Regions from separate parts of the Arthrobacter sp. P1_H7 genome, predicted to be linked through region 2. Evidence: riboswitches for the same ligand, from Rfam matches in the RefSeq annotation. Region 2 holds a riboswitch; the other holds the start of a gene.
What was found. A riboswitch is a leader RNA that binds a small molecule or an ion and turns the genes downstream of it on or off. The one in region 2 is predicted to bind glycine.

Region 1: another riboswitch for glycine. It lies ahead of gcvP (aminomethyl-transferring glycine dehydrogenase); the one in region 2 lies ahead of gcvP (aminomethyl-transferring glycine dehydrogenase).

The regions. Positions count from the first base shown of each region.
Region 1 covers NZ_JBFUCO010000019.1:1,348-12,090, reverse strand. The annotation lists gene flgN (flagellar export chaperone FlgN) at 1-332, opposite strand, end outside; gene AC1DXI_RS17920 (sigma-70 family RNA polymerase sigma factor) at 585-1,394, shown strand; gene AC1DXI_RS17915 (Dps family protein) at 1,562-2,065, shown strand; gene AC1DXI_RS17910 (MFS transporter) at 2,088-3,686, opposite strand; gene AC1DXI_RS17905 (TetR/AcrR family transcriptional regulator) at 3,754-4,293, shown strand; glycine riboswitch at 4,525-4,623, shown strand; glycine riboswitch at 4,625-4,739, shown strand; gene gcvP (aminomethyl-transferring glycine dehydrogenase) at 4,779-7,661, shown strand; gene gcvT (glycine cleavage system aminomethyltransferase GcvT) at 7,674-8,837, shown strand; gene gcvH (glycine cleavage system protein GcvH) at 9,382-9,765, shown strand; gene glyA (serine hydroxymethyltransferase) at 9,762-10,743, shown strand, end outside.
Region 2 covers NZ_JBFUCO010000010.1:48,578-59,320, reverse strand. The annotation lists gene AC1DXI_RS11200 (hypothetical protein) at 1-359, opposite strand, end outside; glycine riboswitch at 755-852, shown strand; glycine riboswitch at 854-961, shown strand; gene gcvP (aminomethyl-transferring glycine dehydrogenase) at 1,014-3,878, shown strand; gene gcvT (glycine cleavage system aminomethyltransferase GcvT) at 3,888-5,024, shown strand; gene gcvH (glycine cleavage system protein GcvH) at 5,082-5,465, shown strand; gene glyA (serine hydroxymethyltransferase) at 5,462-6,784, shown strand; gene AC1DXI_RS11175 (L-serine ammonia-lyase) at 6,902-8,314, shown strand; gene lipA (lipoyl synthase) at 8,329-9,336, shown strand; gene AC1DXI_RS11165 (methylenetetrahydrofolate reductase) at 9,399-10,235, shown strand; gene cycA (D-serine/D-alanine/glycine transporter) at 10,225-10,743, shown strand, end outside.

The sequences.
Region 1 (10,743 bases), on a different contig from region 2:
TCGCCCAGCCGGGCCAGGAGTGTGTGCAGCGTGTCCAGATGCTCGCGCAGGATCTCGGGCCAGGGCCCGGCGGGCGCGGCCGCAACCAGTTCGACGAGCGTGGTCTGTGCCGGCAAACCCCATTCGGCCGCCACGGCAGCAGATTCGACGCTCCGGGCCAGGGCCTCGAAGCGTAGGCGGTCCAGCACGGTTTCAATCTCGGAGGCCATGAAGTTCAGCCATTCCAGATTCCCGGCCACGACATGCAGACGCTGCGTTTCCAGCCTGAAGAGGAGCAGCTCCAGCTGCCGCCGCTCCTGCCACAGTGCCGCGGAGAGATCACTTGCGCTCATGGGCCCCATTCTCTTTCCGCCCTGTGAATCACAGCTTCGGGGCGGTCACCGCATTTTTCGCACAGCTTTTCCCTGAGGGTACACGCAGATCTTGGAACAGGTGATAAGTTTCCTCCATGGGTGCTGCGCCCTACTTGCGAACGCTGACTCCTATGGGGGGAGCACCGGTCGGTTTTGGGTGCGGCTCTCGGCGTTTTAAGGGTCGAGGACCCTTCGGATCCGGTCTCATGGGGGGACACAGTATTGAATCGCGTGGAACGCAACGAGATGGTCACGCAGCACCTTCCGCTGGTGGGGTATCTCGTCTCAGATTTGTGCTCGAAGGCGTCACACCTTTCTCGCGATGATTTGGCTTCAGCCGGCGCTATTGCCCTGATCACCTCGGCCGATTCGTTCGATCCAGGCCTCGGTGTGCCGTTCGGTGCTTTCGCGCGCAGGCGCATCCTTGGTGCCTTCGCGGACGAGATGCGGGCCAGCGACTGGGCCACCCGATCCGCCCGCCGGCGGATCAAGGAAACCATGTCCGTGCAGGAAACCCTGGCGTCGGCCCTGGGCCGCACCCCCACTGTGGACGAGATCGCCTCCGCCCTGGGTGTCCAGCAGAGCGTTGTGGAGGCCGCGCTCGCGGATGCCTCACGCACATTGACGCCCCTCGACGAGGCCGTCGTGGATACCTTGGCGGCCGAAACCCTGACGCCGGAACACTCTGTGCTCGCGGACGAACGGCTCCAGTACCTGCGGGCCGCCGTGAAATCCCTCCCGGAACGGATGCGCTACGTGGTGGAGGAGATCTACTTCGGCGACCGGACGGTCAAAGACCTCGCCGCGGAACTCGGATCCACGCACGCAGCGGTGTCCCAGCAGCGTTCGGAGGCCATCCGGCTCATGCGTGACGGCCTGACCGCCCACTACGCCGACGACCCCGAGCAGCCGTTCCAGCCCCAGTCCCGGATCACCCCGAGGCGGCGCAACGACTACCTCACCCAGCTGTCCGATTCCACCTCCGGCGGCATCACACGGGCCGTGTTCCCCCGGGGGCCCATCCTCAACGAGGCCGTCTAAACCGCCCCAAAAACGGTTAGTAAGCCGACTTAGTAAGCTGACCGAGAAATTCCTCCCAGAACCGTCGCGGCCCGGCGCCGCCCTGCGGTAGCGTCGGAAGCATCGGCCGGGGTGCCAGCAAGCGGCACGCGCGGCCCGCACGGCACCGGTTCTATCGAGGAGGATTCATGAAAGCATCACCCACATTGACGACCAACCTGCAGGCAGTCCTGGTGGACCTGATCGAACTCCACGTTCAGGGCAAGCAGGCACACTGGAACATCGTCGGGACCAACTTCCGGGACCTTCACCTCCAGCTGGACGAGATCATCGACGCCGCCCGGGGATTCGCGGACGACCTCGCCGAGCGCATGCGTGCCCTCCACGCCCTCCCGGACGGCCGAAGCTCCACGGTTTCCAAGTCCACCGCACTGGCCGAGTTCCCGGCGGGCCTGATCAACACGAAGGACGCCATCGAGCGGATTGTCGCCGCGCTTGAGGCGGCCGTCGGCACCATGCGCAAGGTCCATGACGAAGTGGACGAGGAAGATCCCACCACCGCGGATCTGCTGCACGAGTTCATCGCCAAGTTTGAGCAGTACGCCTGGATGGTGAATGCCGAGACCATGCGGGCCGGCGCCGGGTATCCTCCCGGCGCCGGACGCTCGTGTTTAAGCGGCGGAACCCCGTGACGCTGACGGCGGCCGCTGAGCCCTATTTGGCCTTCGGCACCGACCGTAGGACGACGGCGGCCAGGACACAGGCCCCGGACATCAGGACCAGCGCAATTGACGCCGTGACGTGCACGCCCGAGTCGAAGGCGGTGCGCGCGGCCGCCGTCACGGCCTCCGCCAGAGGCGCCGGCAGCATCCGGGCCAGATCCACAGCGCCGGCCAGGGTTTCACCGGCCTGGCTGGTAGCCGCGGCCGGGGCGAGCTCGGACACGCCCGCGGGGAGCCGGAGATTGCCCTGGTAGGAGGCAGTCAGGATTGAGCCGAGGATCGCCGTTCCCAGCAGGGACCCCACTTCGTAGCCGGTCTCGGAGATGGCGGCGGCGGCCCCCGACTTGTCGGCGGGCGCGGCGCCCAGGATCAGGTCATTGGAGATCGTCTCCGCCGCGCCGACCCCCAGGCAGAGCACCAGCAGGGCGGCAAGGAGGAGCGACGGGCCTTGGCTGTGGTCGCCGAATGCCACCAGGAAATAGCCCGCCGCGCTCAGCAGCAGGCCGCCGGCCACCACAAAGCCGGGCCGCACCTTGCGCACCAGCGGGACCACGAGCAGCCCTGCTACGACTGTGGCGATGAGGGCCGGGACCATGGCGACGCCGGACGCCGAGGGGGACTGGCCTTCCAGCAGCTGCAGGTGCTGGGCCAGGAAGAGAATGAAGCCATTGAAGGAGAATAGTGCCAGGACGTTGGCCACGATGGCCGTACTGAAGATCCGGTTGCCAAACAGGCTGACATCGAGCATCGGCGCGGTGCTTTGGTCTGTCCTGTGGGCTGCACTGTGGCCTCTGGCCAGGTTGCGCTGCCGCCGGATGAACACATACCCCATGAGCAGGCCGGTTCCGATGCTCGCGAAGGCCTCGGGAGCAGGCCCGTGGGTGGCGAGGGACTTGATCCCGTAGACCACCGGCACCATGACCAGCAGGGACAGGACAATGCTGGGCACGTCCACCCGGCCCGGCTGCGGGTCGCGGGATTCCGGGATCAGCGCCGGGCCGAGCAGCAGCAGGGGCAGGATGATCGGTACCGCGACCAGCAGGACGGCGCCCCACCAGAAGTGTTCCACCAGCCAGCCGCCGGCAATCGGGCCGAGGGCGGCGCCGCCGGAGAAGCCTGCGGCCCAGATCGCCACGGCCAGCCTGCGCCGGTTGGGCTGCGGAAAGATGTTCCGGATCAGTGACAGCGTGGACGGCATGAGCATGGCGCCGAACAGGCCAAGCCCGGCGCGGCCGGCGATCAGCCATTCGGCGCTCGGCGCGAACGCCGTCACGGCCGACACCGCGGCGAAACCCGCGCTGCCGACGAAGAGCAGCCGGCGCCGGCCGATCCTGTCGCCCAGGGAGCCCATCGCAACCAGGAGCCCGGCCAGGACCAGGGGATAGGCGTCGACGATCCAGAGCAGTTCGACGCCGGAAGCGGTCAGGCTGCTGGCGATGGCCGGCAGGGCGAACGTGAGCGCGGTGTTGTCCACGGCCACGAGCAGGACGGGGAACATCAGCAGGGCCAGGGCGACCCAGTCACGCCACGGTGCCCGGGGGGCGGTGGTCGCCGGAGTGCTGGTGGCTGGGGTGATCGATGCGATGCTCATGAACGTAACTATACCGTCTGGACGGTACAGTTAAGAAATGCGCGGCCGGACAGGCATGATGGGAGGCATGCCCAGGAAACCCGTCGCCCGCGAGGCCGTACTCGATGCCTTCGAATCCCTGCTCATCGAAGTCGGCGAACGCGCCGCGACGCTCGACGCCGTCGCGCGCCGGGCCGGCGTCTCCAAGGGCGGCCTGCTCTACCACTTCCCGACCAAGGAGGCGATGATCGCGGTCCTGCTGGAACGGCTGGACCGGCTTCTGGCCGCGGATGTTGCGGCCATGGCGGCAGCCCCCGAGGGGGCGGCGGCATACTTCATCAAGTCCTCGGTGTGGGCGGACACGCCTATGGACCGGGTCTTCGTGGCGGCCACGCGGCTCGCCGAGGTGGCACACGGGGAAACCCTCCGCCGCTTCGCCGCCGGCCAGGCGAGCTGGCTGGAACTGCTGGCGGCCGACGTCGGGCCAGCCATGGCGAAGGCCGTCCTGTACATGGGGGACGGGCTGTACTTCAACGCGATGCTGACCCGCGGCCCCGGCGGGCCCCTGCCGGAAGTCGAAGCGGACGTCCAGGGCCTGCTGGCCGCCGTCGAGCGCCTGCGCGGCTGACGCCCCCCCCCCGAGCCCAGCCACCCCCGCCGAAGTCGCCGGACGCCTCCGGGCTCGCCGGAAAGTTGCGGCGACCCCGGACGTTTCCGGCGAATTCGCGCCGCCGGATTTCCCGGCGGGCGGCTCGACGGCCGTAACCTGGGTCCGCCGCCGGGAGGGAGTTTGCGGACGCGCGCCCGGCATAGGACAATGAGAGCTGTGACTGTTGTCACCCCCAATTGAATACGCCTTTGATCTGCGGCGGGAGAGTCCTGCAAGTAGGTACAAGCAGGCGCCGTAGGAGCAAACCCTCCCCAGGAATCTCTCAGGCCCATGTACCGCCGCGGCAAGGCATCTCTGGAAAGTAGCAGGCGTGTCCCAGACATGCTGTGCTCACCGACGGTGCAAGCGGAGCCTTGAAACGCAGGCTGCGCGGAAACTCTCAGGTCCAATACAGAGCGGGGAGGAACCCGAATCAATGTGGCGTACCCTGCGCCGCCTGAGTTATGGAGTTCCTTGTGACTGTTACCCCAGCCTCCACGTCCTTCGTTGACCGGCACATCGGCGCGCGCCGCCAGGCCGACGTCGACGCCATGCTGAAGGCTGTCGGCTACGACACCGTCGACGCCCTGGTGGACACCGCCGTTCCGAAGGATATCCGTCAGGACGCCGACCTCGCGCTCGCCGCGGCCCTGAGCGAGGTCGAAGTCCTCGCCGAGCTGCGCAAGCTGGCGTCGAAGAACAAGACCGCCGTGCAGATGATCGGGCAGGGCTACTACGACACGCTCACCCCGCCGGTGATCCGCCGCAACATCCTCGAAGCCCCGGCCTGGTACACCGCGTACACGCCCTACCAGCCGGAGATCTCCCAGGGCCGGCTCGAGGCGCTGCTGAACTTCCAGACCATGGTCCAGGACCTCGTCGGCCTGCCGATCGCCAACGCCTCCCTGCTGGACGAAGCCACCGCCGTCGCCGAGGCCGTGCTGATGATGCGCCGCGCCAACAAGAACAAGGCCGCCCACGACGGCAAGACCGTCCTGGACGCCGACTGCCTGCCGCAGACCATCGCGATCGTCAAGGGCCGCGCCGAAGCCCTCGGCTTCGAGGTCGAGGTCGCCGACCTCTCCAAGGGCCTGCCCGACGGCGTCATCAACGGCGTCGTCCTGCAGCAGCCGGGCGTCTCCGGCCGCGTGTTCGACCACACCGCCGTGATCGCCGACGCCAAGGAACGCGGCGCCCTCGTCACCGTCGCCGCAGACCTCCTCTCCCTGACCCTCATCACGTCCCCGGGCGAGCAGGGGGCTGATATCGCCGTCGGCTCCGCCCAGCGCTTCGGCGTGCCGCTGTTCTTCGGCGGCCCGCACGCGGCCTACATGGCCGTGCAGAAGGGGCTCGAGCGCTCCATGCCCGGCCGCCTCGTGGGCGTCTCCAAGGACAACGCCGGCGTCCCGGCCTACCGCCTGGCCCTGCAGACCCGCGAGCAGCACATCCGCCGCGAGAAGGCCACCTCCAACATCTGCACCGCCCAGGCCCTGCTGGCCATCGTGGCTTCCTTCTACGCCGTCTACCACGGCCCGGACGGGCTGAAGGCAATCGCCCAGTCGGTCCACGTCCACGCCAAGACCATCGCCGCCTCCCTGAAGGCCGCCGGCCTGGACGTGCTGCACACCTCCTTCTTCGACACCATCACCGTCTCGGTGCCGGGCCGGGCAGCAGAGATCATCGCGGCAGCCGACGCCAAGGGCGTCAACCTGCGCGCCATCGACGCCGACACCGTCGGCATCTCCGCCGATGAGGCCACGACGGTGGGAGTCGTCGCCGACGTCATTGCCGCGTTCGGCGCGTCCGTGACAGACACCACTGAAGGCTTCGGCCTGGACCCCGCCGTCGAGCGCACCTCCGACTACCTCCAGCACCCGGTGTTCAACACGCACCGTTCCGAGACGCAGCTGCTGCGTTACATCCGCCGCCTCTCGGACCGTGACCTGGCCCTGGACCGCACCATGATCCCGCTGGGTTCGTGCACCATGAAGCTGAACGCCACGGCCGAGATGGAAGCCATCTCCTGGCCGGAGTTCGCCTCGATCCACCCCTTCGCCCCGGAATCCCAGACCGCCGGCTGGCGTGAACTGATCGAGGACCTCGAGGCCCAGCTGACCGAGATCACCGGCTACGACCAGGTCTCCATCCAGCCCAACGCCGGCTCCCAGGGCGAGCTCGCCGGGCTGCTGGCGATCCGCGGCTACCACTTCTCCCGCGGTGACGAGCAGCGCAACATCTGCCTGATCCCGGCGTCCGCGCACGGCACGAACGCGGCCTCCGCCGTGCTGGCCGGCATGAAGGTCGTGGTCGTGGCCACCGCCTCCGACGGCACGATCGACCACGCGGACCTGACCGCCAAGATCGAGCTGCACAAGGACGCCCTGTCCTGCATCATGATCACCTACCCCTCCACGCACGGGGTGTATGACGCCGACGTCCGCGAGGTCTGCGACGCGATCCACGCCGCCGGCGGCCAGGTCTACATCGACGGCGCCAACCTCAACGCCCTGGTCGGCCTGGCCCAGCCCGGCATGTTCGGCGGCGACGTCTCGCACCTGAACCTGCACAAGACCTTCTGCATCCCGCACGGCGGCGGCGGACCCGGCGTCGGCCCGGTCGCGGCCAAAGCCCACCTGGCCCCGTTCATGCCGGGCAACGCGGCGGACCCGGCCAACGGCGCCGACGGCACCCCGATCTCCGCCTCCCGCTACGGCTCGGCCGGCGTGCTGCCGATCTCCTGGGCGTATGTGAAGCTCATGGGCGGCCGCGGCCTCACCGAGGCCACCAAGTCGGCCCTGCTGGCGGCGAACTACATCGCGGCCCGCCTGAACGACTCCTTCCCGGTGCTCTACACCGGCGAAGGCGGCCTCGTGGCGCACGAGTGCATCCTGGACCTGCGCGAACTCACGGCCAAGACCGGCGTGACCGCCGAGGACGTGGCCAAGCGCCTGATCGACTACGGCTTCCACGCCCCGACCCTGGCGTTCCCGGTGGCCGGCACCCTGATGGTGGAGCCCACCGAATCCGAGGACCTCGGCGAGATCGACCGCTTCATCACGGCCATGGTCGCCATCCGCGCCGAGATCGACCAGGTGGCCCACGGCGACTTCACCGTGGAGCACAGCCCGCTGCGCAACGCCCCACACACGGCCGCCGCCGTCATCAGCACCGACTGGACCCGCGAGTACCCGCGCGAACAGGCCGTCTTCCCGGTCCACACGCTCAAGCAGGACAAGTACTTCCCGCCCGTCGGCCGCATCGACGGCGCCGCCGGGGACCGCAACCTGATCTGCTCGTGCCCTCCCCTCGAAGCCTTCGAAGACCACACAGACGACTCCGCCAACTAAGGACAGCCAACGATGACTGAGAACTGCACGGCACTTTACGAAGAGCACAAGAAGCTCGGCGCCTCCTTCACGGACTTCGGCGGCTGGCAGATGCCGCTGAAGTACAGCTCCGAACTCGCCGAACACCACGCCGTCCGCAAGTCCGCGGGCCTGTTCGACCTCTCCCACATGGGCGAAGTCTGGGTCACCGGCCCCGACGCCGCCGCCTTCCTGGACTATGCCCTCGTCGGCAAGATCTCCGCGATGGCGATCGGCAAGGCCAAGTACTCGCTGATCTGCAACGAGGACGGCGGCATCATCGACGACCTCATCACCTACCGCCGCCCCTCAGCAAAAGATGACGAACAGAAGTTCCTCGTGGTCCCCAACGCGGGCAACGCCAAGGTAGTCGCCGAGACCCTCGCCGAACGGGCTGGGTCCGGAAAAGACGGCGGGTTCGACGTCACCGTCCGTGACGCGTCCGCCGAGACCTCGCTGATCGCCGTGCAGGGACCCAAGGCCCAGGAGATCCTGCTGCGCCTGGTCCCCGCCGCGCAGCACGAGCTCGTCACCGGCCTGAAGTACTACGCTGCAGTGGATGTCCCGTTCATGTTCGGCGGAGCCAGCCAGGACCTCCTGCTGGCCCGCACGGGTTACACCGGTGAAGACGGCTTCGAAATCTTCGTCGCGAACGACGACGCCGCCGCCCTCTGGCAGGCACTCGTCGCCATCGCCGAGGACGGCGAGCTGACCCCCGCCGGGCTCGCGTCCCGCGACTCGCTCCGCCTCGAGGCCGGTATGCCGCTCTACGGCAACGAGCTCTCCCTCGAAGGCGATCCGTTCGCCGCCGGCCTGGGCCCCGTCGTCGCGCTGTCCAAGGAAGACGACTTCATTGGCAAGGCTGCTCTCGCCGCCAAGAAGGAAGCCGGCGCCGGCGCCACCACGGGCCGCAAGCTCGTCGGGCTCAAGGGCCTCGGACGCCGGGCCGGCCGCGGCCACTACCCGGTCCTCAAGGACGGCAACGTCGTCGGTGAGGTCACCTCCGGCCAGCCCAGTCCGAGCCTCGGTTACCCGGTCGCGATGGCCTACGTCGACGTCGAATTGACCGAGCCCGGCACCGCCGTGGACATTGACCTCCGCGGCAAGGCCGAGCCCTTCGAAGTGGTCGCACTGCCTTTCTACAAGCGCGTCAAGTAGTCCACCGTGGCCGGGGCCATGGCTGGCTCCGGCGCCGGTCGGCTGGATTTTCACGCGTGCTCGCTCGTTTGACCCGCCGTCCCCCTCGCCTCGCAAGCTCGGCCAGGGAACCCCGACGGCGGTCACTCGCTTAGACGCACGCTTCCGAAAACCCAGCCGACCGGCCCCTCGAGAACACCTCACCTCCCGTACGAGGCGCCCTTTGAAGCGCCTTCGAAAGCCAAAGGTGCTGGGGATGAACCGCCTGCCGCGGGTTGGCTTGTCCCAACGGTGCGCCACGCAAGCTCGATCATTGGGGGTTGAGCTTGATGACACCCTTGAAGCCAAGAAGCAGCCCGGCTCTAGAAGAATACGAAAGGCCACGGTTTCTTCCCGGAGAACAGGTGGCCCCGAAAACTGAACTGAATAGCGGCGGGTGAGGGGATTCCGGAAGCGTGCGTCTAAGCGAGGAACGAGCGAGCACGCGGAGGAATTGCCTCACCCGCCACCCAACCCAGCCACAATTGTCGTGGCCCACGACTTTTCAAACGTAAAGGAAAAACACATGGCAAAAGTTGCCCCTGAACTGCAGTACTCCGACGAGCACGAGTGGGTTGCGCGGGAGGCCGGGAACGTAGTGTCCATCGGCATCTCCGCTGTCGCCACCGACGCCCTGGGCGACATCGTCTACGTGGACCTGCCCGAGGTCGGCTCCGCGGTGACCGCGGGGGAGACCTGCGGTGAGGTCGAGTCGACCAAGTCCGTCTCGGACCTCTACGCCCCGGTCACGGGCGAGGTCACCGAAATCAACACGGCCGTCGTCGATGACCCCGCGCTGATCAACAGCGACCCGTACGGGGCCGGCTGGCTCTTCAAGGTGGCCGCCGAGTCGGACGGCCCCCTGCTCTCGGCCCAGGAGTACGCGTCCAAGAACGGCGGCGAACTGTGAGCGCCGCGACGGGTACCGTCGCGTTTGAGCAGGTCGTTTCCCCGAGTCTGGACGCGGACCTGTCCGCGCTGGATCCGGAGATCGCCGCGCGCATCGACGCCGAACTCACCCGCCAGCGGGACGGTTTGGAGATGATCGCCTCGGAGAACCACACCGCCAGGGCCGTGATGCAGGCGCAGGGTTCGGTGCTGACGAATAAGTACGCCGAGGGTTACCCGGGCAAGCGCTACTACGGCGGCTGTGAGCATGTTGACGTGGTGGAGCAGCTCGCGATCGACCGGGTCAAGGCCCTGTTCGGCGCCGGGTACGCGAACGTGCAGCCGCACTCGGGCGCGCAGGCGAACGCTTCGGTGATGCATGCCCTGATCCGGCCCGGGGACACCATCATGGGCCTGAACCTGGCGCACGGCGGGCACCTCACGCACGGGATGCGGATCAACTTCTCCGGCCGGCTCTACAACGTCATTCCGTACCAGGTCCGTGAGGAGGACCACCGGATCGACATGGCCGAGGTGGAGCGCCTGGCCCAGGAGCACAAGCCGGCGCTGATCGTTGCCGGCTGGTCCGCCTACGCCCGGCAGCTCGACTTCGCCGAGTTCCGCCGGATCGCGGACTCGGTGGGCGCGTACCTGATGGTGGACATGGCGCACTTCGCCGGACTGGTGGCGGCCGGGCTGCACCCGTCCCCGGTGCCGCACGCCCACGTCACCACCTCCACGACGCACAAGACCCTGGCCGGTCCGCGCGGCGGCATCATCCTGTCCAACGACGCCGAGATCGCCAAGAAGATCAACTCGGCGGTGTTCCCCGGGCAGCAGGGCGGCCCGCTGGAGCACGTGATCGCCGGCAAGGCCGTGGCCTTCAAGATCGCCGCCTCGGAGGAGTTCAGGGAACGCCAGGAGCGGGTGCTGGCCGGTGCCCGGATCCTGGCCGAGCGGCTGGTCCAGCCGGATGTGACCGCGAAGGGGATCAACGTGA
Region 2 (10,743 bases):
GCGAACGGCACCGCCACGAGTCCGGCGGCCAATGCCGCCAGGCTCCGGGACCTTGAACAGAGCAGCAGGTGCGCCACGAGGGCCGCAGCGAGGGAGGCGGTCACGCCCGCGAGTAACCCGGCGAAGTAGAGGCTCGCCGTTGTTCCGCCCGTCAAGCCGCCGTCGAGCACTGTGAAGGACTGGACGGCCGCCGTGAACTGAACCACCAGAACGCCGGCTGCCGCGCACCACGTCACCAGTCGCCGTCGGGCGGGGGACCAGATGCGCACCGCGAGTCCGGCCGCCGCACCTCCTACGGTGAGGAGGGCCACGATCGTGGTGAGTTCGTACTGGCTTAGCGGCAGTAACGACACAGGCATCTGGTCTGGAACGACCTCTGCGCCCCACAAGTTCTGCAACGGGAGCTGTGCGCCGGATACCAGCCAAGGGCCCAAGCCGAGCAATCCTGCCAGGATCCCGATCAGACACCCCCAAGCGGCATCCCCGGCGGGAGTCCTGCTTGGTGGTCTGCTGGGGGCTGCCTGTTCCATCGCTTGATCCGGAAGGCTCACGGAGGCTCCTTGCGTATGAGCGCTCTGGCGGGACGCGCATGAAAATGTAAAGTATCCCGTTCAGAATAAGGCGCCGAATGGACTAACGGCGAAGAGCTCCCGCCGTCGTCCGCGGGAACAGCGACTCAATTGAAATAAATTTTGCATCCTGCCCGGGAACCGGATAAATTGTGAGCTGTGTCACCGACCAGTGGCACAGCTTATGATCTGCGGCGGGAGAGTCCTGCCGGTACGTTCAGCAGGCGCCGTAGGAGCAAATCCTCCCCAGGAATCTCTCAGGCCCACGTACCGCCGCGGCAAGGCAACTCTGGAAAGCAGTCCGGGCAACCGGGCTCACCGACGGTGCAAGTGGCGCGCTGCTATCAGCAGGGCAAAACGGAAACTCTCAGGTCCAATACAGAGCGGGGAGGAACCCGAATCATCGTGGCGTCTTGATGCCACCTGAATTATGGAGTTCCTCTCATGACGGTTCAATCGTCCCCGTCCACCTTCGCAGACCGCCACATCGGCGCCCGCCGCCAGGCCGACATCGACACCATGCTCAAGGCCGTCGGCTACGACAGCGTTGATGGCCTCGTTGACAACGCGGTCCCCGATTCCATCCGCCAGGAAAAGCCCCTCACCCTGGACAGCGCCCTCAGCGAAGTCCAGGTGCTGGCCGAACTGCGCAAGCTTGCCTCCAAGAACAAGACGGCCGTGCAGATGATCGGCCAGGGCTACTACGACACCGTCACCCCGCCGGTGATCCGCCGCAACATCCTCGAAGCCCCCGCCTGGTACACCGCCTACACCCCGTACCAGCCGGAAATCTCCCAGGGACGCCTCGAGGCGCTGCTGAACTTCCAGACCATGGTCCAGGACCTCACCGCGCTCCCGGTGGCCAATGCGTCCCTCCTGGACGAGGCCACCGCGGTTGCCGAGGCCGTGCTTCTCATGCGCCGCGCCAACAAAAACAAGTCCGCTGCCGGGGCCAAGACCGTCCTCGACGCCGACTGCCTCCCGCAGACCATTGCCATCGTCAGGGGCCGAGCGGAGGCGCTGGGCTTCGAGGTGCAGGTCGCTGACCTCTCCGCCGGTCTGCCCGACGGCGACATCAACGGTCTCGTCCTCCAGCAGCCGGGCGTCTCCGGCCGGGTGTGGGACCAGTCCGGCGTGATCGCGGAGGCCAAGGAACGCGGCGCACTGGTCACCGTGGCGGCGGATCTGCTTGCCCTGACCCTGATCACCCCTCCGGGTGAGCAGGGGGCGGACATCGCCGTCGGCTCCACGCAGCGCCTGGGCGTGCCGCTGTTCTTCGGCGGCCCGCACGCCGCGTACATGGCGGTGCGCGAGGGCATGGAACGCACGCTCCCCGGCCGCATCGTAGGCGTCTCCAAGGACAACGCCGGCGTCCCGGCCTACAGGCTGGCCCTGCAGACCCGCGAGCAGCACATCCGCCGTGAGAAGGCCACGTCCAACATCTGCACCGCGCAGGCATTGCTGGCCATCGTGTCCTCGTTCTACGCCGTTTACCACGGCCCTGACGGGCTGAAAGCGATCGCCGAGACCGTCCACAACAACACCCGCGCCCTCGCCGCCACGCTGAAGATCGTCGGCCGCGAACTGGCGAGCGACTCCTTCTTCGATACCCTCACGGTCCGTGTGCCCGGCAAGGCCGCCAAGGTCATCGCCGCCGCCGAGGCCCGGGGCATCAACCTGCGGCTCATCGACGCGGACACAGTTGGCGTGTCCGTCGATGAAACCACGACGCCGGAGGTCCTCTCCGCGGTCGTCGTCGCCTTTGGCGCCGGTCCGGTGGTGGAGGCCAAGGGGTTCGAGCTGCCCGAGACGGTGCTGCGCACCTCCGAATTCCTGCAGCACCCGGTCTTCAACACGCACCGTTCCGAAACCCAGCTGCTGCGCTACATCCGCCGCCTCTCGGACCGTGACCTGGCCCTGGACCGCACCATGATCCCGCTGGGCTCCTGCACCATGAAGCTGAACGCCACGGCCGAGATGGAAGCCATCTCCTGGCCGGAGTTCGCCTCGATCCACCCGTTCGCCCCGGAATCCCAGACCGAGGGCTGGCGGGAACTCATCGGCGGTCTCGAGGCTGACCTCGCCGAAATCACGGGCTACGACCAGGTCTCCATCCAGCCCAACGCCGGCTCGCAGGGCGAGCTCGCCGGCCTGCTGGCGATCCGCGGCTACCACCTCTCCCGCGGGGACGCCCAGCGCAACGTCTGCCTCATCCCGGCTTCGGCCCACGGCACCAACGCGGCCTCAGCGGTGCTGGCCGGCATGAAGGTGGTTGTGGTGGCCACCGCCTCCGACGGCACGATCGACCACGCCGATCTTCAGGCGAAGATCGAGGCCAACAAGGACGCCCTGTCCTGCATCATGATCACCTACCCGTCTACCCACGGGGTGTACGACGCCGACGTCCGCGAGGTCTGCGACTCCGTGCATGCGGCCGGCGGGCAGGTCTACGTCGACGGCGCCAACCTCAACGCCCTCGTCGGGCTGGCCCAGCCGGGCAAGTTCGGCGGCGACGTTTCGCACCTGAACCTGCACAAGACCTTCTGCATCCCGCACGGTGGCGGCGGACCGGGCGTCGGCCCGGTTGCCGCTAAAGCGCACCTGGCGCCGTTTATGCCGGGGGACGCGAACAAGGCGCACGACGCCGGCGCTATCGAACCAGGAACTGGAGTTGCGATCTCCGCTTCACGTTACGGCTCGGCCGGCGTCTTGCCGATCTCCTGGGCCTACGTGAAGCTCATGGGCGGCCAGGGCCTCACCGAGGCCACCAAGTCCGCGCTGCTGGCGGCGAACTACATCGCATCCCGGCTGGATGAGCACTTCCCGGTGCTCTACACGGGGGAGAGCGGTCTGGTGGCCCACGAATGCATCCTGGATTTGCGGGGACTCACCGCCAGGACCGGCGTCACCGCCGAGGACGTGGCCAAGCGCCTCATCGACTTCGGCTTCCACGCCCCCACGCTGTCCTTCCCCGTGGCGGGCACCCTGATGGTGGAGCCCACCGAGTCCGAGGACCTGGCGGAGATCGACCGCTTCATCGAGGCGATGATCAGCATCCGCCGGGAGATCGACCAGGTCGCCCACGGCGATTTCACGGTGGAGAACTCCCCGCTGCGCAACGCACCCCACACGGCCGCCGCCGTCGTATCTTCCGACTGGGAGCGGGAGTACCCGCGCGAGCAGGCCGCATTCCCGGTCCACACACTCAGGCAGGACAAGTACTTCCCGCCGGTCGGGCGCATCGACGGCGCCGCCGGGGACCGCAACCTGGTCTGCTCCTGCCCGCCGCTTTCCGAATTCGAGAACTAAGGATCCCTGATGAGTGAGAATTACACCGCTCTCTACGAGCAGCACAAAAAAGCCGGCGCCTCCTTCACGGACTTCGGCGGCTGGCAGATGCCGCTCAAGTACGAATCGGAACTGGCCGAGCACCACGCCGTCCGCAACGCCGCGGGCCTGTTCGACCTCTCCCACATGGGCGAAGTCTGGGTCAGCGGCCCGGATGCCGCAGCGTTCCTGGACTACGCCCTGGCCGGGAAGCTCTCGGCGGTGGCCATAGGCAAAGCGAAGTACTCGCTGATCTGCCACGAGGACGGCGGCATCATCGATGACCTCATCTCTTACCGCCGTGGCGAGGACAAGTACCTCGTGGTCCCCAACGCCGGCAACGCTGCGGTGGTTACCGCGGCGCTGGCCGAACGGGCCGGTTCTGCCCAAGAAGGCCGGTTCGACGTGACGGTGGAGGATGTTTCCGCCGCGACCTCGCTGATCGCCGTCCAGGGCCCGAACGCAGAGGCCATTCTGCTGACCCTTGTCCCAGCCGAGCAACACTCGCTGGTCACCGAACTGAAGTACTACGCTGCGGTTGAAGTGCAGATCAACGGACAGGACCTGCTCCTCGCCCGCACCGGCTACACCGGCGAGGACGGCTTCGAAATTTACATTCCCAACGGGGACGCCGCCAGCCTCTGGGAAGCACTGCTGGAAACCGGCGCCAGCCACGGGCTCATCCCCGCCGGCCTGGCCTGCCGTGACTCGCTGCGTCTGGAAGCCGGCATGCCGCTCTATGGCAACGAACTCTCCCGCGAAGGCAACCCGTACGCGGCAGGCCTGGGCCCGGTCGTCTCGCTCGCCAAGGAGTCGGACTTCGTCGGCAAGGCCGCCCTGAGCGAGCTCAAGGCAGCCGGCGCAGGCTCCACGACGGGCCGCAAGCTCGTCGGGCTCAAGGGCCTGGGCCGCCGCGCCGCCCGCAGCCACTACCCGGTCCTCAAGGACGGCAACGTGGTGGGCGAAGTGACCTCCGGACAGCCCTCACCCACTTTGGGCTACCCCGTCGCCATGGCCTATGTCGACGTCGAACACGCCGCACCGGGCACAGCCCTGGACATTGACCTCCGCGGCAAGGCGGAGCCGTTCGAAGTCGTCGCGCTGCCGTTCTACAAGCGCCAAAAGTAGCCGGTCGCTGCTGGCTGAGCCTGCCGAAACCACATACGAACTTAAGGATTGAGATCAATGAGCAAAGTTGTAGCCGAACTGAAGTACTCCGCTGAACACGAGTGGGTTGCTGCCGACGGATCGGGCCCTGCAGGAATTGGGATTTCGGCCGTGGCCGCCGACGCCCTGGGCGACATCGTCTACGTGGACCTGCCCGAGGTCGGCTCCGCGGTGACCGCGGGGGAGACCTGCGGTGAGGTCGAATCGACCAAGTCCGTCTCGGACCTCTACGCCCCCGTCACCGGCGAGGTGGTGGAGATCAATGACGCCGTCGTTTCCGATCCGGCGCTGATCAACAGCGACCCGTACGGGGCCGGCTGGCTGTTCAAGGTCGCCGTGACCGAAGAAGGCCCACTGATGTCGGCCCAGGAGTACGCGTCCAAGAACGGCGGCGAACTGTGAGCGCCGCGACGGGTACCGTCGCGTTTGAGCAGGTCGTCTCCGCGAGCCTGGACGCGGACCTGTCCGCCCTGGATCCGGAGATCGCCGCGAAGATCGACGCCGAACTCACCCGGCAGCGGGACGGTTTGGAGATGATCGCCTCGGAGAACCACACCGCCAAAGCCGTGATGCAGGCGCAGGGTTCGGTGCTGACGAATAAGTACGCCGAGGGTTACCCGGGCAAGCGCTACTACGGCGGCTGTGAGCATGTTGACGTGGTGGAGCAGCTCGCGATCGACCGGGTCAAGGCCCTGTTCGGCGCGGAGTACGCCAACGTGCAGCCGCACTCGGGCGCGCAGGCGAACGCTTCGGTGATGCATGCCCTGATCCGGCCCGGGGACACCATCATGGGCCTGAACCTGGCGCACGGCGGGCACCTCACCCACGGGATGCGGATCAACTTCTCCGGCCGGCTCTACAACGTCATCCCGTACCAGGTCCGCGAGGAGGACCACCGGATCGACATGGCCGAGGTCGAGCGCCTGGCCCAGGAGCACAAGCCGGCGCTGATCGTTGCCGGCTGGTCCGCCTACGCCCGCCAGCTCGACTTCGCCGAGTTCCGCCGGATCGCGGACTCCGTCGGCGCGTACCTGATGGTGGACATGGCGCACTTCGCCGGCCTCGTCGCGGCCGGGCTGCACCCGTCCCCGGTCCCGCACGCCCACGTCACCACCTCCACCACGCACAAGACCCTCGCCGGTCCGCGCGGCGGCATCATCCTCTCCAACGACGCCGACATCGCCAAGAAGATCAACTCGGCGGTGTTCCCCGGGCAGCAGGGCGGCCCGCTGGAGCACGTGATCGCCGGCAAGGCCGTGGCCTTCAAGATCGCCGCGTCCGAAGAGTTCAAGGAGCGCCAGGAGCGGGTGCTGGCCGGCGCCCGGATCCTGGCCGAGCGGCTGGTCCAGCCGGATGTGACCGCGAAGGGGATCAACGTGATCTCCGGCGGCACCGACGTGCACCTGGTCCTGGTGGACCTGCGCAACTGCGAGCTCAACGGGCAGGAAGCCGAGGACCGCCTCGCGGAAATCGACATCACGGTCAACCGCAACGCCGTCCCGTTCGATCCGCGCCCGCCGATGGTCACCTCCGGGTTGCGGATCGGCACCCCGGCGCTGGCCACCCGCGGCTTCGGCGAGGCCGCCTTCGCCGAGGTGGCGGACATCATTGCTGAGGCTTTGACCGCCGACGCCGGCGCGGACCTGTCCGGGCTCCGCTCCCGGGTGGAGGCCCTCGCCGCCGCCCACCCGCTCTACCCCTCGGTTGCTAACCTCGCCTAGCGCTCAATGGGCGCATCATCGCACCGGTCCAGGGTCATTGGGGGGCCGGGACCGGTGCGGTGAGCCCCGCCTCTAGTCATTGACCATCATTCTCTTTCTCCGCGGAAGGTACGCATCATGGCAGTTGGAGTCTTCGACCTCTTTTCCATCGGGATAGGGCCGTCCAGTTCGCACACCGTTGGCCCCATGCGGGCCGCCGCCGTGTTTGCTGAAGAACTCAAGTCCCTCGGCAGGCTGGCGGAGGTGGCGTCGCTGCGGGTGGACCTTTACGGCTCGCTCGCTGCCACGGGCCACGGCCACGGCACGATGACCGCGATCCTGCTGGGCCTGGAGGGCTTCCACCCCGAGCAGATCCTCCCCGAGGAAGTGGAGGAGCGGCTGGCCGCGATCGCCGGGACCGGCACGCTGCAGTTGGGCGGGGCTGTGTCCCTGCCGTATGGGGTGAAGGACATCGTCCTGCGGCCGCTGACCATCCTGCCCCGGCACACCAACGGCATGACGTTCACGGTTTCCGGTGCCGACGGCGAGGCGCTGCACCAGGCCACGTTCTTCTCCGTCGGCGGCGGCTTCATTGTCCGTGAAGGCGAGGAGGACGCGGCGCAGCAGGAGCTCGACGAATCCAAGAAGGAACTGCCGTTGCCGTTCCGCACGGCCGCCGAACTGCTGGAACACTGCCGGAAGACCTCGCTGAGCATCAGCGAGGTGATGCGGATCAACGAAGAGGACAGCCGGACCGAGGCGGAGATCCGGGAAGGGCTGCTGCACATCTACTCGGTGATGGAAGGCTGCGTCGAGGTCAGCCTCAAACGTGAAGGGCTGCTGCCCGGCGGGCTCAAGGTCCGCCGCCGCGCCCCGGACTGGCACAAACGGCTCATGAAGGAAACCCTCGGCCAGGACCCCGACTACCGGGACCCGAAGTACTGGCAGGAATGGGTCAACCTGATCGCGCTGGCCGTGAACGAGGAAAACGCCTCGGGCGGGCGCGTGGTCACCGCCCCCACCAACGGCGCCGCCGGCATCATCCCGGCCGTGCTCTACTACGCGCTGCACTTCGCCCCCGGCATGGACAAGGCCACCCAGGCCGACCGCGACGAGACGATCGTCAAGTTCCTGTTGACCGCCGGCGCGATCGGGGTGCTGTACAAGGAGCAGGCCTCGATTTCCGGTGCGGAGGTCGGCTGCCAGGGCGAGGTCGGCTCGGCGTCCTCGATGGCCGCCGCGGCCCTGGCCGAAGTCATGGGCGGCACGCCCCAGCAGGTGGAGAACGCCGCGGAAATCGCGATGGAGCACAACCTGGGCCTGACCTGCGATCCGATTGGCGGGCTCGTCCAGGTCCCGTGCATCGAACGCAACGCGATCGCCGCCGCCAAAGCCATCAACGCCGCCAAAATGGCCCTCTGGGGCGACGGCACGCACCGGGTCTCCCTCGACGAGGTCATCGTGACCATGCGCGAAACCGGCAAGGACATGAGCTCCAAATACAAGGAAACGGCCATGGGCGGCCTCGCCGTCAACGTCGTCGAATGCTGAAGGAAAGAGAACTAATGACACTGGCACCAGAAGGCCGGAAGATGCTGCGCATTGAGCAGCGAAACGCGGCCACACCGGTGGAACGGAAGCCGGAATGGATCAAGGCCAAGGTCCAGATGGGCCCCGAGTTCGTCCAGCTCAAGAACCTCGTCAAGAAGGAGGGCCTCCACACGGTGTGTGAGGAGGCCGGCTGCCCGAACATCTTCGAATGCTGGGAGGACAAGGAAGCCACGTTCCTGATCGGCGGCTCCGAATGCACCCGGCGCTGCGACTTCTGCCAGATCGACACCGGCAAGCCCTCCCCCGTGGACATGTTCGAGCCCACCAAGGTGGCCCGCTCGGTCCAGGCCATGGCCCTGCGCTACGCCACCGTCACCGGCGTGGCCCGCGACGACCTCGCCGATGAGGGCGTCTGGCTCTACGCCGAGACGGTCCGCAAGATCCACGAACTGAACCCGGGCACCGGCGTCGAACTGCTGATCCCGGACTTCTCCGGCAAGCCCGAGCACATCGAGGCGATCTGCGACTCCAGGCCCGAGGTCTTCGCCCACAACGTCGAAACCGTGCCCCGGATCTTCAAGCGGATCCGCCCGGCGTTCCGTTACGACCGCTCCCTGGACGTCATCACCCAGGGCCGCAAGCTCGGCATGGTGACCAAGTCCAACCTGATCCTGGGCATGGGCGAGACCCGCGAGGAAATCTCCGAGGCGCTGCGGGACCTGCACGAGGCCGGCTGCGACCTGATCACCATCACCCAGTACCTGCGCCCCTCCGAACGGCACCTGCCGGTGGACCGCTGGGTCAAGCCGCAGGAATTCGTGGACCTGCAGAACGAAGCGGACCAGATCGGCTTCCTCGGCGTCATGTCCGGACCCCTGGTCCGTTCCTCCTACCGCGCCGGCCGGCTCTGGGCCACCGCGATGCGTAAGAAAGGCCGGGAAATCCCGGCCCAGCTCGCGCACATCGAAAGCTCCGGAAGCACCCGCCAGGAAGCCAGCACCCTGCTCGCGGCTACGGCCTGAACAACCCAACCCTGATGCCCAAAAACCTGATGCCCAAAAAATCTGATGTTCAGAGAGGACCAATGATGTTCCCCATCAGAATAGAAATCATCCCTTCCGCGGGGATCGTTGAGCGCGTCACGGACCTGGTGCCGTTGACCACGACGCTCACGGTGACGTGCCTGCCCCATCACGGCATCGAGCGGACCATGCGCACTGCCGTGCAGCTTGGTGTGCTGGGCTACACCGTCATCCCGCATCTCGCCGCGCGGACCCTGCATGACCGGGCCGAGCTGACCGGAATCCTCCGCGACTGCGATGCCGCCGGCATCCGCGAGGTGTTTGTCATCGGCGGGGACCGGAAGCAGCCGGCCGGCCCGTATGAGTCCGCCCTTCCTCTGCTGGAGGACATCGCGCAGTACTCCGGCGGGTTGATGCGGGCAGGCATTGCGGGCTACCCGGAGGGCCACCCCTTCGCCGGGCCCGTGGACGTGCTGGATGCGCTCCTGGCAAAGCAGCACCTGGCCTCGCACGTTGTGACCCAGATGTGCTTCGCTCCGGAGAAAATCCTTGATTATGCGGCGCTCCTGCGCCGCGAAGGCGTTGAGCTGCCCGTCTGGGCTGGGGTGGCAGGGTCCGTGCCCCGGACCAAGCTGGTCTCCCTGGCGACGCAGATCGGCGTCGGAAGTTCCCTGAAGTTCCTGAGCCGGAAGGGTCCGCTGGCCCGCAAACTCCTGAGCGGCGACCTCTACTCGCCGCAAAGCCTGGTGTCCAGGCTGGAAAGCCAGCCTGGCAACCTCGCGGGCATCCATCTCTACAGCTTCAACAGCCTTGACTCTGTTCCCGGCGGACCGGGTCAGGCGCCCACCTCAGCAGCACTCCAGACAGCATTGATTCGAGGAGCAGCACGTGACAACTGAAACCGTAACTTCCCACCAGGAACCGCATCTTGAGCGGCAGCTCAGCAACAGGCACATCCAGCTGATCGCCATTGGCGGCGCCATCGGCACCGGCCTGTTCATGGGCTCGGGCAAAACCATCTCCGCGGCCGGACCCTCCGTCATCTTCGTCTACATGATCATCGGCTTCATGCTGTTCTTCGTGATGCGGGCCATGGGCGAGCTCCTGCTGAGCAACCTGAACTACAAATCCTTCAGCGACTTCGCAGCGGACCTCCTCGGGCCCTGGGCCGGCTTCTTCACCGGATGGACGTACTGGTTCTGCTGGGTGATCACGGGAATCGCGGACGTCATCGCCATTGCCGGCTACTCCAAGGAACTCTGGCCGGGACTGCCGCTGTGGATCCCGGGCCTGGCCACCGTGGCCATCCTCCTGCTCCTGAACCTCACCACGGTGAAGGCGTTCGGCGAGACGGAGTTCTGGTTCGCGCTGATCAAGATCGTCGCTATCGTGGCGCTGATCGTGGTG